Regions from separate parts of the Bacillus sp. z50 genome, predicted to be linked through region 1. Evidence: a T-box and tRNA genes for the amino acid it is inferred to sense, from the RefSeq annotation. Region 1 holds a T-box; the other holds one or more tRNA genes.
The links. A T-box is a leader RNA that pairs with one kind of tRNA and senses whether it is charged. The one in region 1 lies ahead of tyrS (tyrosine--tRNA ligase), so its partner is inferred to be a tRNA-Tyr.

Region 1 (7,644 bases):
CTTTAGGCTTAGGTTCCGGCTTAGGAACTGGTTTATATTCGATAATAGAGGATGGAGCAGATTCATTACCAGCTATATCCACTGCAGTAATGTAGTACTTTCCATTTCCATCTGTTTTATAGCTGAGTGTATTGTCAGCTTTGATACTGGCTACTTTAGCACCATTTCTATAAACACGATATCCAACTATGTCAGAGTCACCAGAAGATTTCCAGTTGATGACTTTCTCCTTTGAAGTAACTGCCGGTGCTCCAGGTACTTTCCCGTTATCATTCATTTTCGAAGCTCCGATAGCTGCCCCTTCAAATTCAGAGCCTTTTGGCGTAATAGATGATTTATCAATAAGGTATTTTGCTCCTGTAATGTTAGAAAAGTCGGCATTGATCACAAGACCGGTTTCTGTGAATTCCTCTGGAGTAGACCCCAGTGCCACATATTTCTTACCATTTATGAACACATATCTTTCGCTTGATGTTGCCAAATTGCCGTTCTCAGATGAAGGAAGATATTTGGCATTGAAATAATCGGATTTTGCGAGTCCTGCATCTATACATGATTTGGATGCCAGGGAACCGGTCAATGTGCAATAGGATCTGGATACAATTCCACCTGGCATTTGGTGTCGCTTCGAAGTCCCGACTAAGTTTGGTGCAACATCATAAGCTGAATTAATTAATTGTGCCCATAATGTTTGATTTCGCTGTGAATAACTCATTCCATATGTATCCACAGATGCATTTGAATCATATCCCATCCAAACTCCAAATGTGACATTTGGATTGGTCGCGACCATCCAGGCATCATGAAAGTTCTGGCTAGTGCCGGTTTTGCCGGCCCAGTCGGCTGAAAACTTCAATTTATTGTTTAAACCTGCTGCTGTTCCAGAGGTGATGACATCCCTCATCATGTCAATTGTTAAATAAGCTGTTTGTGGACTGAATACATCCGTCTTCGCTTTTTTATGTTGGTAAATGGTCTTTCCATTAGAATCTACTATTTTTTCGATCATATAGCTATCTACGAATTGTCCACCATTTGCAAATGTTGCATAGGCATTCGTATTCTCTTCTACGGTTACGCCTCTGGCTAATGCACCCAAAGACGTGGAAAGGTTTGTATAATCTTGCTTTTCTAAAGAGGTGAAGCCCATTTTTTCAAGATATTTTACTGGGTTGCGATTTATAATTTCCGCATATTGAACCGCTGCCGGTATATTATAGGATCTCTTTAATGCTTCACGTGCAGAGGTTATACCGGTAATTCCGCCGCCAGCATAGTTTCCTGGACTCCAACCGCGAATGTTCACAGGTGCATTGACCAAAGTTTTGCCTGGATAGGAAACTCCGTACTCCATTGCTGGTGCATATACAAGTAGTGGCTTCATTGTTGAACCATTTGAACGTACAGCTGATGTAGCATGATTAAGCTGCTCCCGTTTAAAATCACGGCCTCCAACGAAGCTGAGTATTTTTCCGGTAGAGTTTTCAATTAGCATGGCGCCAACTTCAATTGGTTCATTCTCTATATAGGTTTCTCCTGTATCCGGATTCTTTTTCTCCACCTGGCGGGTACCCTGATAATAAGGGTAATTTTTAGTGACTTTTTGCATATTGTCATACATTTTTTTGTTTATGGTTGTATGAATTTGATAGCCATTTTGTCGGATGGCCTGATCAGCCAGAGTATAGTATTGCTTATATAGGTCATCGTCTTTTTCTAAATCCTTGCTTGAAAGCCCATCGTTCTTTGCCAATATTGGCATCATGATTTCAATTGCTCTTTTTTCTACTTCATATGTTAAGTATGGATACTTTTCAGTAGGATATGTTTGTTTCTTTGCAAGGTCTTTCTTAATATCATATTTTAATGCTTTATCATATTCTTCCTTTGTAATGGCATCGTTGGTATACATTCTTTTAAGAACTGTTTTCATACGATTGATACCTGGGGAAAGGTCCTCCTTCACTTCACCGGATTGTGTAAATGGTGTATAAAGGTATGGATTCTTTGGTAATCCCGCAATAAAGGCAGCCTGTGGCAGAGTTAAATCTTTGGCATCTACCCCGAAAATGCCATCCGCTGCAGCCTGGACACCGGCAATATTACGGCCGGAGGAATTTCTGCCAAACGGTGAGACATTCAGATAAGCTTCTAAAATCTCATCTTTTTTCATGAATTTTTCAAGGCGTAATGCCAGCAGGATTTCCTTCGCCTTACGATCAAAGGAAACCTCATTCGTTAAGATTTGTTGTTTTATTAATTGTTGTGTCAGTGTGCTTCCTCCTGATTGGACAGAAGAATTTGTCACTTCCTGAAGTAAAGCTCGAATGATGGCTTTTGGTACAACACCCTTATGCTCATAAAAATAGGAATCTTCTGTGGAAATTAATGCTGTCTTAACGTAATCCGAAACATTTTCCAGTTTCACTGCTTTACGTTCAAGATCAGAACGCATTTTCCCCATATATACATTGCTTGCAAAATAAATCTCAGATGTTTCTTCATAACTGGACACACTTGATTTAAGCTGTTCCTTGCTCCTGATTGGTTCGTCTTTTACCATAGATGCAAAGTAACCAGCTCCAACTCCGCCAGCAAATGCCATCCCGATGACAGATACAATTAAGAAGATTAATAGATTATTCCAGATAACCTGATAGGAAATACGTGCTCTTCGCTGTACAACGGGTTTGTTTACAAAGTCCCACAATGGCGCAAGCCTTTCTTTAAGTTTTATAAAAATATCTTTCATTCATTCACTCCCCCAACAAATCACATACATTATAGCATAAGCAAGTGTTTCAGGTAGGTATAGTTTCTCTATATTAGCGAAACAATACAATTATTGGGTTTGACAAACAGTTTGTTATTATGGTAAAAAAAGCATAACCAATATTATATATTTGATGCGATAACAGGATTTCAGTAGTTAGTTCGCCAATGTTTAAGAGAGCCGGTGGGTGGTGTAAACCGGTACAAGCGAAATGATGAATTACCTCCTCGAGCAGCATTCGGGAATGCTTTATGTAAAGCTGTGTAGCGAATGCCGGAACCTTTCCGTTAAAAGGATAAGCGGCGAGACAGTTATATGTTTCGCAAGTTGGGTGGTACCGCGATAGTAATCGTCCCTTCATTTAGATGAAGGGGCGTTTTTTATTTTAATCTAATCTAAACAGTAAGAGGTGGAGAAGGATGAATATTTTAGATGATTTACGTTTTAGAGGTCTCGTGAATCAATTTACAGATGAAGAGGGATTGGAAAAATTATTACAGGAAGAAAGCGTGAAACTATATGCTGGCTTCGATCCGACTGCCGATAGCTTGCATATTGGTCACTTGTTACCTATTTTAATCCTGAAACGATTCCAGTTAGCAGGACATCAGCCAATCCCATTAGTCGGCGGAGCGACAGGTATGATAGGAGACCCAAGTGGTAAAAAAGCTGAGCGTACGTTAAATACAGAGGATGTTGTTCACCAATGGACTGCACGTATTAAAGATCAGCTTTCCCGTTTCCTCGACTTCGAAACTGGTGAGAATAAAGCAATCATGGCTAATAACTATGACTGGATTGGCAACATGAACTTAATTACGTTCCTTCGGGATATTGGGAAACATTTTGGACTCAACTACATGCTTGCTAAAGATTCTGTACAATCCCGTATTGAGTCTGGTATCTCGTTTACTGAATTCAGTTACATGATCATGCAATCTCTTGATTTCCTGAAGTTATACGAAACTCAAGGCTGCCGTTTACAAATCGGCGGAAGTGATCAATGGGGAAATATTACCGCAGGTCTGGAATTAATTCGTAAAACGAAGGAAGATGCAAAAGCCTTTGGTTTAACGGTTCCATTAGTTACAAAATCAGATGGAACTAAGTTTGGTAAAACAGAAGGCGGAGCGGTATGGTTAGATCGTGAAAAAACGTCTCCATATGAGTTCTACCAGTTCTGGATTAATACAGATGACCGTGATGTTATTAAATACATTAAATACTTTACATTCTTAAGCAAAGAAGAAATCGAAGCGCTTGAGAAAGAGGTTGCTGAAGCTCCGGAAAAACGGGCAGCTCAGAAGGCGCTTGCTGAGGAAGTAACGAAACTTGTTCATGGTAAAGAAGCTTTACAACAAGCAATCAATATTTCTAAAGCTTTATTTAGCGGTGATATTAAGCAATTATCTGTAGAAGAAATTCGCCAGGGCTTCAAGGATGTACCAAGCTTTGAAGTGGGCAGCAATGAGGAACTGCTCTTGGTAGATTTACTAGTAAATGCAAAAATTTCTCCTTCTAAACGTCAGGCGCGTGAGGATATCACAAATGGTGCGATCTACATCAACGGTGAAAGAGTCACAGACCTCGCTCATACGATGACAGAGGATGATAAGCTAGAAGGACAATTCACGGTAATTCGCCGCGGTAAAAAGAAATACACGCTTATTAAGTACGCATGATAGAAAGAAGAAAGGGCTGTCTCGGTTAGGCAGCCCTTTTAATGTATAGTAAGATATTTTTCTTATTGTGCTTTATTATAAATGGTTGAAAGAAATAAAATTGAAATGAATATTAAGTATTTTTACTTACTGTTTTAAAAATAATTGTGTCCAATAATGTTTCCATGAACCACCTTCGGCATACCCAATTCCGATATGGGTATAACGTGCATCGAGAATATTCGCTTTGTGCCCTGGGCTATTCATCCAACTGTTCACTACAGATGCAGGAGTAATTTGTCCAGCTGCAATATTTTCACCAAGCATCGTGAAAGAAATATTGAATTTTTTTACCATTTCTCCCGGAGACCCGTATGTGGGGCTTGTATGATTGAAATAATTGTTATCACGCATATCTTTTGATTTAACTTCGGCAACTTTCGAAAGACTATTTAAATTTTTCAAAGGTGCTATATTTACTTTTGCGCGTTCTTGGTTAACCAATCGAAGAACCTCGGTTGCATAATTAGATGCTTTAGTTTCTTTAGTACCTACTTTAATAATTTGATTCACTGCTTTTTTTGTTACTTTAGACGATATTTTTTTTGTGCTAATTAGCTTTCCATTTTTTAACGTTTTCTTGTATATGATCGTTTGATTTCCGTTGCTTCCTTTTTGGACGACTTTCGTAGTGCCTTTTGCTAAAGTATTGTCATTTTGTTTAATTGTTTTATATTTTATTGCTGCTTTTGAAGTTGTTGTAACTGTCTTCGAATCTTTCACTTTAGATTTTAAAATCCATCCCGTTTTTCCACCGTACTTTGCTTTGGCATATTTATCGGAAGTAGTTGAATAAACAATTATTGTTGCCTCTTTGTTAATCGTTTTCAGCGTGCCGGAGTTATTTTTTGCTAGCTTTTTCAGGGTTGTTTTTTCAGTAGTGTACATTGTTTTATTTGTTACGGGAGCCTTGGATGTTAAATAATTTATTGATACCCATCCATTTTTTTTGTTAACTTTGACATATCCCCAGTTACCGCTCTTTTTAGTTACAATCAATTTTGTATTTTTCTTTACGGCCGTAATAATTTTTGACGATGATGATGCTTTCTCCCTCACATTTAAATTGTCTGCAGTTACGTACATCGTTTTGGAAGCAGCCTCAACCTGATTACTATTCGTTAAAAATAGTACAGTAAAACTTAAGAAAACAGTTAAAATTCCAGCAATATATTTTTTCATCTTAGTTGTTGGTATTCCTCATTAAAATTAAGAAGCCAACAAATTCCCCTCCTCTTTGTTAGTAATAATTTACACAATTAACTATATTATCACAATTTTTGATTAGTTTGTTAATAAAATATTAAATAAACTATTATATTTTTTCTGATTTTTATTTTTTTCATTTTTCATTTTCTCGCCTACTACAATATGTATAGATTGGTATAAGTATCAGTTACTCTAATAGTTGGGATAGTCTTGAAATGAAGGAGGTAACAAACCGTTATTCTACTGTACTGTCTAATAAGTGAATGATAAATTTGATCCACAATATAGTTCTTTTATAATACATCTGAAGAGGTGACTAATTTCTATTTGTAGATAAAGTTAGAGGGGATTTAATTTCCGATTTTTAGTGAGTTTGATGCTGGCTTTTACTTTATGTGATTGAAAAGTATTCCAAAAGAAATTGATTTAATAGATATGTCCACACCTATGTTAAGTACACCAAAACAGATCTTGTTAGGACTCCAAACCTAAGATCTGTTTTAGGTTTGGAGTCCCGTTTAATGGTGTTTACAGATGATGTCATGGTAAATTTTTAAGGTATTGCCTGGTCTTCGTTTTTCCAAAAACAAAGAGAGAATTAAGTGTCATTTGCTTCATAATTCCTATAAATAATATTTCGAGTCTGATTATAAGTTTAGTAATTATATTTTCTACACAAATAAAAACCCTGGAAACAAGGTTTCCAGGGTTTTTGAATACGCTATTTACAAAGCGTATTAATTAACGAGAGTAGAACTCAACGATAAGAGCTTCGTTAATTTCAGCTGGTAATTCAGAACGCTCAGGTAAGCGAGTGAATGTACCTTCTAACTTGTCAGCATCGAAAGTTAGGTAGTCAGGTACGAAGTTGTTTACTTCCATAGCTTCCTTGATGATATCAAGGTTACGGGATTTTTCACGTACTCCGATTACTTGACCAGGAGCTAAACGGTAAGATGGGATGTCAACGCGACGTCCATCAACCAAGATGTGCCCGTGGTTTACAAGCTGACGAGCTTGACGACGAGTACGAGCTAAACCTAAACGGTAAACAATGTTATCAAGGCGAGAATCAAGAAGAATCATGAAGTTTTCACCTTGTTTACCAGGCATTTTAGCAGCACGATCGAACATTGTGCGGAATTGACGTTCGTTCACACCGTACATGTGACGAAGTTTTTGTTTTTCTTGCAATTGCAAACCGTATTCGGAAAGCTTTTTGCGTTGGTTAGGACCGTGTTGTCCTGGTGCGTAAGGACGCTTTTCTAATTCTTTACCTGTACCGCTTAGGGAAATTCCTAAACGACGGGATAGTTTCCAGCTTGGACCTGTATAACGAGCCATAAGAAGACTCCTCCTTGAATGTTTTTATTTTTGTAAAATAAAAACTGATGTTTACAAACATTACTGCCATTTCATTTTCATGTACCTTCGCCCTAGCAGCAGCGGGTTACAAGATACACCTCATGGTAGAGGAATGAAATGAACGAATAAAGATGTGAACATAAGCTGCGATATTTTACACAAAGAATATTGTATAATTTATTGTTACATAAGTCAAGGGATTCTCTTAAATGGAATCGTTACAATATGATGCTTCCTTCACAGGTTTAAATAAAAAATGTAATTATATTGAAAGAAAGTAATGATTATTTTAGCATATATTGGTAAAATGCAGGTATAAAGTATTATTTTTTTAAAAATCAATCTAAATTTATAAAAAATACGAAATAAAATATGACAACAGGTGTTGATTAATGTGATGGTAGATAATCAATTAAATCTGAGCTGGGAAACAAATTTAAAAAGTCTATTTGTTGAATGTATGATTAAAGATGATAATGAACTCTTTTTAGATAGATTTACAGATAAAATGGTCGACTTCTTATTGGAATTATTAAGGGTGGATGAGATTGCCTGTTATTATAATGATCCTTGGAA
Region 2 (7,644 bases), on a different contig from region 1:
TAGTCAAGTGAATGAAGACGAGCTTTATCATTTAACTCAAAATGAAGAAGTTTATTCTAAATATGGTTTTTATGTCAACGTAATGACTAAGCAAATGTTGTATGACCAAAGTATTGGATCGTCTACAATGATTGTCTTTATTGGTATTTATCTTGGGATTGTGTTCCTCATTTCAAGTGCAGCTGTACTGGCGCTTCAGCAGTTATCTGAAGCGAGTGATAATATGGAGCGCTATAGCATGCTAAGAAAAATAGGTGTAACAAGTAAGGAAATTAACAAGGCGATATTCGGTCAGGTATTTATTTACTTCATGATGCCATTGTCTTTAGCAATCATCCATTCGATTTTTGGAATTAAAGTGGTCAATCAGGAACTTCTGATGATGGGTCAACCTTCCGTTTTCATACCGGCTTTGTTTACGGCGTTAATTATGATTATTGTATATGGCGGTTATTTCATAGCAACATATTCAGGGTACAAGCGCATTGTGAAAAATTAAAAGAGAAGCTGTGTCAAAAATGAGTTGTTTTGGCACAGCTTTTTTACTGTTTAAATTAGAGCTTGTAGGTGATTTTAAATTGCAAAATTTACTGTTTCAGAACGAATATCTGAATCTATGGGGAATCATACTAGTAAAAGGAATAATGGTTCGAGATTATTAGTAGTGTAATTGAATAAGTGAAAAACATCTGTGAAGAGACTATGGGTTTTATTTAAAATAGTCAGAAATAATAGCGCTTGTGAGGCGCGGTTACCTCAAATGAAAGATAAAAGTTTAAAATAGCCCGCCCGTAAAACGGGTGGGCTATTACAGTATCAGATATGTTAAAAAAATCGGCCCTTATCTTTGATATTGATTCAGCCATTTTAATGTTTCTTCTATTATTTCATCCTGCTGTTCTTTTGCTGAAATCGTAGATTTTCCGTCTCCATCTTGCGTTCCATACATACCGAATTGGGCATGGTTTCCGCCTTTAACCTCATATAAGGTTGCTTCAGACGAAAGCAAATGTTTTGTATCAGCTATTTTATCAGTAGTAGTTAACCCATCAAACTCGGCATACAGGGAGAGGATGGGGAGATCAGTTTCTGAAAAATTACTGGAATCACTTGGATAGGAACCCAATAAGATTAAACCCCTTACATCTTCGAGATGATCGTATGCATAAGATGCTGCGGCTACGCCGCCAAGTGAATGCCCACCTACATACCAATTCGTTATATCGCTGAACTCATCTATAATTAAATCCGCCTGATTAATATCGAGTAGGGCAAAGTTCAAGTTGACTTTCGGGACAATCACCAAATAACCTTTATCCGCTAAACCTTGGGCATAGTAGCTATATGCTTCAGGCTCCACTTTTGCTCCAGGATAAAGAATGATCCCGCTTTTTGGTTTTTCTATAGGTTCGAACACAAGCCAGTTTTCTTCCGTCTGTATGTCATCCAAATCTACATATGATGTAACTTCTTCTGATGCTTTGTACGTTTGTTGGGACCAAAAATAGAAGCCCGTAAGGCCCAACACAAAAATAATCAATAGTATACCTAAGCTAATTGTAGTAATCTTCTTCATAAAATGCCTTCTTCTCTTTCATTAATGATATACAATTTCAATTTTAGCATAAAGAACTTCCGTGCTATGTATAAATTCTTTCCAAACCAACAAAGCAGGTGGTTCGGTTACTTAATCAAGTAAGATTTGTAAGTCTACTTCGTTCGCTGAATCGACGCGCAAGGCAAACGCCAGTTTTTTCACCAATTTTTAAGATGTGTCGGAGCAAGCAATCACTAAGGTGTTCAACACCATCATGGAAAGCAGGGTGATGCATCTGCTTGTTTTTGTAAAAAAGAAGGTACCATAGTAAAACAGCTATTAGAAGGCGAAATATCTGAGGCCTTCCCGCTTCGGTTTTGAAGGAGCATCCGAATGTCATTACCATCGTCGAGAAGCTATGCTTGGAGGAACTACCATGATTTAGTAGAATGAAAGAAAATAAGCCGGGTGGGGGAATGTTCCCGACGGTCTCTTTTGGAGGGGAATGACATGGTTGGCGTAAAAACGGTGAATCTTGACGGCGAAGAAATCCATATTTTTAATAGTGCGATATATATTTTGGAAACTTCATCCGGATTTTCATTGGAGCTCGACATCATCGTGAGCGAGGTAGCCCTAAAGAAATATAGCAGTCGCGAGAGCATTATCGCTGAAATTGAGCTGACCGATAACCGAGTAATCAGCTCATTCATGTACATAAAATCAATTCCTGGTCGTCTCCCGCAGTTGAACTTGAATTGCGTGATCGATGATCCCTTTGAGCACCAGGGCATTGACCATATCGATGAGAACCAGATTGATTTTCCAGACATTGACAAGGGGATTTCCCTTGCCGACATCAGGAAAGTCGAGATGCCTGATGAAAAGATCACCCTTAAGCTCACGCTGCCAATTGACCAAGTCGAATGGCTTCGCGGAAAAACATCAAAAGAACTCAAACAGATATTTAAAGCTATTATCTATGACCATATGAATTAAGTATACCTACATATTTTAAAGAAAATAGAGGGAGACTGATGAAAGAACTGTTTCTATAGGCTTGATTGGTGCATACGAAGCGAAGAATGAGAGTTACTTCTTCATTACCAATTGGTAATCAGGAATGGAATCATAAAGCAATAAATATCAATAGCGATAAAAAAGAAGTGAACAATTATTAATGATCAATAGGATTGATATTTCAACTGTATTTAATGGTAATTACACGGCAACTTTTTGGTTTTTGATATTAGAATCATTAAAGGTATTGTTAAGTAGGTAAAAGTTAATTGGAAAAACGAGAAAAAAATCTCTAAAAGTTAATATTCAATTCATGAAATCTTCAAAAGTTATATGGAGAAGGTAGGAGATTTTTTATACTAGAATTGGTATCTATATTTCTAATGGTGCTAGGAATATCACTCTTTCCGTTTCAAACTGTAACATGATAGTTATGCCTTCCTAAGATAATTTAAAATATAAATAGGATAATAAGGATCTTGAGTTGTTTATATAGCGTATAAGCAAGGGTTCAAACAACATATGAGGAACCTGTATCCCTATGTATGATAGATGTATTCATGGAATTTTAATCTTTTTGATATAAGAAGAAAAATAAATTAATATTACCATATATTACTTATTGAAATATAGATAAATACATATTAGAATAATAAAGCAGTCAACGAGAGGGTTTGAAATTAATCAATTAGAAGCTCGAGGATTGCAGGTACAAGTCCTTTATGGCTCACCATCTATAAACATGCGGGTGTGGCGGAATTGGCAGACGCACCAGACTTAGGATCTGGCGCCTTACGGCGTGGGGGTTCGACTCCCTTCACCCGCACTTATATGCGGAAGTAGTTCAGTGGTAGAACACCACCTTGCCAAGGTGGGGGTCGCGGGTTCGAATCCCGTCTTCCGCTCCAATGCCAAGTGATATGCCGGGGTGGCGGAATTGGCAGACGCACAGGACTTAAAATCCTGCGGTAGGTGACTACCGTGCCGGTTCGAGACCGGCCCTCGGCACTAGTTTTTTGCAAGAATGCGCCCGTAGCTCAATTGGATAGAGCGTTTGACTACGGATCAAAAGGTTAGGGGTTCGACTCCTCTCGGGCGCGCCATTCCTTTGCGGGAAGTAGCTCAGCTTGGTAGAGCACTTGGTTTGGGACCAAGGGGTCGCAGGTTCGAATCCTGTCTTCCCGACCATTCTAAAAAATATGGGGCCTTAGCTCAGCTGGGAGAGCGCCTGCTTTGCACGCAGGAGGTCAGCGGTTCGATCCCGCTAGGCTCCACCATTACTTAAACCCAATAGGATTTTGATTTTGGCGGTGTAGCTCAGGTGGTTAGAGCAGACGGCTCATAACCGTCCGGTCGCAGGTTCGAGTCCTACAAGATACACAACCTATATGGAGGAATACCCAAGTCTGGCTGAAGGGACCGGTCTTGAAAACCGGGAGGCGGGTTAAACCGCGCGGGGGTTCGAATCCCTCTTCCTCCGCCATATATACCTTAAATACCTTGTAGTATATGGAAACAAATTATTATTGTCGCGGGGTGGAGCAGTCTGGTAGCTCGTCGGGCTCATAACCCGAAGGTCGCAGGTTCAAATCCTGTCCCCGCAATAAATGGTCCGGTAGTTCAGTTGGTTAGAATGCCTGCCTGTCACGCAGGAGGTCGCGGGTTCGAGTCCCGTCCGGACCGCCATTTACATAATGAAGTTGGCTCAGTAGCTCAGTCGGTAGAGCAAAGGACTGAAAATCCTTGTGTCGGCGGTTCGATTCCGTCCTGAGCCACCATTATAAAATAAGTTTTAATATGTTTAATCTTACCTAAGTATTATGCCGGTGTAGCTCAATTGGTAGAGCAACTGACTTGTAATCAGTAGGTTGGGGGTTCAAGTCCTCTTGCCGGCACTCAAAATAATCGGAGGGGTAGCGAAGTGGCTAAACGCGGCGGACTGTAAATCCGCTCCTTCGGGTTCGGCAGTTCGAATCTGCCCCCCTCCACCATTTATAATAGGGGCATAGTTTAAAGGTAGAACAGAGGTCTCCAAAACCTCCAGTGTGGGTTCAATTCCTACTGCCCCTGCCAATAAATATGGCGATTAGAGAGAAATGGTTAACGCATCGGATTGTGGTTCCGCCATTCTTGGGTTCGTTTTTCATCAGCCCTCCCATTGTTGCGGGTGTAGTTTAGTGGTAAAACCTCAGCCTTCCAAGCTGATGATGAGGGTTCGATTCCCTTCACCCGCTCCAAAAATATCATAATGGGCCTATAGCTAAGCTGGTTAGAGCACACGCCTGATAAGTGTCAGGTCGATAGTTTGAGTCGCCCATACTATTATTCCGCAGTAGCTCAGTGGTAGAGCACTCGGCTGTTAACCGAGCGGTCGTAGGTTCGAATCCTACCTGCGGAGCCATTTGGCCCCTTGGTCAAGCGGTTAAGACACCGCCCTTTCACGGCGGTAACACGGGTTCGAATCCCGTAGGGGTCATAAAACCATGTACAAGATGTACATGGTTTTTTTATTTGCCACCAAACTTCTGATAGCTGTTGACCTGCAATCTTTTATCTTTAGTGTGACCTACGGATGCTTATCAGATTCTAATGGTAAAAGTTGAGAGAAAATTCCTTTTGAGTAAAACGTAATAGGTTTCTAAAGGCCTTATATGTATCAAAATGAAAAAATAGATAAAAATCTAGAAACACGCATAAAATATAGTATGAAAATAGCAGTGCACACCTTCATTCAATGTGCACTGTTTTTATTATTCCCTCAATTCAATTAATAAGCTAACTTATCCCGCTATATTTTACATTTATTCCTGTCTATTACATTGTGATATATTTACTATATGAAATATTAAAGAGGTGCTTTTGATTGAGTGACAAAGCAGTTGTTTGAATAACCGTGAATAACCTGCGTTTTAAGGTTATCCGTGATTATAAAGAGTATGAGAAAACTTGGTCCAAGTCATCCCTTGAGGAATACGGGGAAGACGTGTATGTAATGGGGGAGGGAGAAGAGGAGGATGCTATCCTAAAAATACACAGGAAAAACCGTAGGCGATGCCGATAGCACACCTCCCGATCCCGATGAATCCATAAGGGAGTGGATTACCTACTCGTATGATAACGAGAAACATTCCCCGACAATCCCAGATTCAAAGGTGATTACAGAAGGAGATTCACACGTAGAAGTCAGGCTCGATGAGGACTCGAATCGGTTCGGTGAACATTTTGGATTTAACAGAAATAATGGAGACAGCTGAATCCAATGGAAACACTGGGCTTGTGCAGTATCGTGTGCAGCTTCTGTGCAGTATTTGTCCAATGTATAAAAATACAGGAGTAATGGGTTTTTACTGAAAATAGAAAAAGGCTCAACACCTTGATACACTTGGGGTTAAGCCTGAAGTATGGACCCCACCCTGTCAATTTACTATTCTGAATCTTATACACAATATATGCATAAATAGAGTCCAAACAGTCCATTAATTCAGGGTGCCATTGATTATTTATACAAACTGAATCTCTTAATTCCGTTGTTTATAGAAACCCATAGTATCAATTTGAATTCTTAGAAAAAATATAGACCAGAAGCAAGGATCTGTGCGTTTGTTTAATCTGGATTATTAGTATGATATTCCTCTATATCAACTTTTAGCCGCCATTGGATTAACTATTTGTAAAATCCACAATAAAATTACTGTCTTGAGTATTGCTAGTCTTAAAATATATTTCCATCGCTTTCAATAAAAGAAGGATTTGGAAATTCTCATTAGGATCCTTAAAATCTGTCTTCAAATACTCTTTCAAGTTTTCTAGTCGATAGAGAAGTCCACTCTTTGAAATCTTTAATAAGCGTATCGTGGATTCAATTTTTAAATTATTATTTAGATATATATATAAAGTTTCTAAGAGCTCAATCCGTTTTTGTTCCTTTAATGAAAAGATTCCTGCAAATCGATTATTCGCAAGTTGCTTAATATGTTCTATATTTAAATCATTAATAAATATTGATAAAACACTAATATCTTTAAATGCAGTAATGGATGCGTTGGGGTTGGAGATGAGAGCAATTGCAGCCTCATTATAGTGAGAGTTTGCCTCCAAAATGCTATGTCCTATCTCGCTGTAACCAATTTGAACAGGATAATTAGGGAATTGTTCCATTAAAGCTTCTCTTAAATTACTAAAAACCTTCTGAACCATAGAATGATCTTTTAGAGGATGAAATAACAAAATAACTAGTTCCATCTCCTTAAAAGAAATAAGTATACGCTGTTTTTTTAAGTGTTCCCGAACAAAGTTTTCAAACTCTTTTTGAATCCTATACATATTATTATTCCTTCTCACAATAGCAACGGTGTATAGTTGGTTAATATCAATATTAAAGTAGCGAGACCTAGAAAGAATCTGATTTATATCTGATAAACGTTGATGCAAAATATCATTAGTAAACTTGGATTCACTCTCTGCTTTTGATTTTTCTATAATAGAATTCATCATAAGTAGAACAGAAATTACATTTGTCAATTTAGATAGTATTAAATAGTCATATGATGAAAATGTTGTTGGATGCATCGATATAACTGACAAATATGCAACGACTTTATTTTTAATGACAATCGTGTTTGTTAAACGAACATGATTATCTAATTGAACAACCTTTTTTGTAAAAGGAAGTTGCTGACGCTTTTCAAAAAAATAAGTACCTAATTGATTTCTTTCATTTTGGTCATATATCTGCATATCCTGCTCAATTAATTGTCTATCGATCTCTGATAAATTAGTAGAATGTATAAAGTTATAAAATATATCTTCTATTAAAAAGGTTCTGCCAAAAATTTTTTCAGCTTCTTTAAATATATCCTCTACTGTTGCTCCATCAATAATCGCTTGAATCATTTCACTTTGAATATTGCCAAGTTCAATCAGATCAAACGATACTTGATTTTCAGAGTTTTCATTTGATTCATCAGGTAAAGGGTTAACAGTATAAAACTCCCATGTACAATTTTCGTCACCTCTTGCTACACAGGTTTTCTCAACTACCTTTACTTCAAACTGAAAAATGGTGCTCATATAGCCAGTAGCAAATC

Region 2: it encodes a tRNA-Tyr, which carries the amino acid that the T-box ahead of tyrS (tyrosine--tRNA ligase) is inferred to sense. The anticodon was not compared.

Annotation. Positions count from the first base shown of each region.
Region 1 is NZ_JBZFQL010000006.1:162,985-170,628, reverse strand. It holds gene AC4G3N_RS16275 (transglycosylase domain-containing protein) at 1-2,752, opposite strand, end outside; T-box leader at 2,903-3,133, shown strand; gene tyrS (tyrosine--tRNA ligase) at 3,193-4,455, shown strand; gene AC4G3N_RS16265 (CAP domain-containing protein) at 4,582-5,676, opposite strand; gene rpsD (30S ribosomal protein S4) at 6,445-7,047, opposite strand; gene AC4G3N_RS16255 (sensor domain-containing diguanylate cyclase) at 7,466-7,644, shown strand, end outside.
Region 2 is NZ_JBZFQL010000002.1:37,919-45,562, reverse strand. It holds gene AC4G3N_RS06095 (FtsX-like permease family protein) at 1-499, shown strand, start outside; gene AC4G3N_RS06090 (alpha/beta fold hydrolase) at 842-1,576, opposite strand; gene AC4G3N_RS06085 (hypothetical protein) at 2,048-2,536, shown strand; tRNA gene AC4G3N_RS06080 (tRNA-Leu) at 3,302-3,383, shown strand; tRNA gene AC4G3N_RS06075 (tRNA-Gly) at 3,391-3,465, shown strand; tRNA gene AC4G3N_RS06070 (tRNA-Leu) at 3,480-3,565, shown strand; tRNA gene AC4G3N_RS06065 (tRNA-Arg) at 3,584-3,660, shown strand; tRNA gene AC4G3N_RS06060 (tRNA-Pro) at 3,669-3,745, shown strand; tRNA gene AC4G3N_RS06055 (tRNA-Ala) at 3,759-3,834, shown strand; tRNA gene AC4G3N_RS06050 (tRNA-Met) at 3,868-3,937, shown strand; tRNA gene AC4G3N_RS06045 (tRNA-Ser) at 3,948-4,040, shown strand; tRNA gene AC4G3N_RS06040 (tRNA-Met) at 4,088-4,161, shown strand; tRNA gene AC4G3N_RS06035 (tRNA-Asp) at 4,167-4,243, shown strand; tRNA gene AC4G3N_RS06030 (tRNA-Phe) at 4,260-4,335, shown strand; tRNA gene AC4G3N_RS06025 (tRNA-Thr) at 4,380-4,452, shown strand; tRNA gene AC4G3N_RS06020 (tRNA-Tyr) at 4,465-4,548, shown strand; tRNA gene AC4G3N_RS06015 (tRNA-Trp) at 4,557-4,630, shown strand; tRNA gene AC4G3N_RS06010 (tRNA-Gly) at 4,721-4,794, shown strand; tRNA gene AC4G3N_RS06005 (tRNA-Asn) at 4,884-4,958, shown strand; tRNA gene AC4G3N_RS06000 (tRNA-Glu) at 4,962-5,033, shown strand; gene AC4G3N_RS05995 (V4R domain-containing protein) at 6,218-7,644, opposite strand, start outside.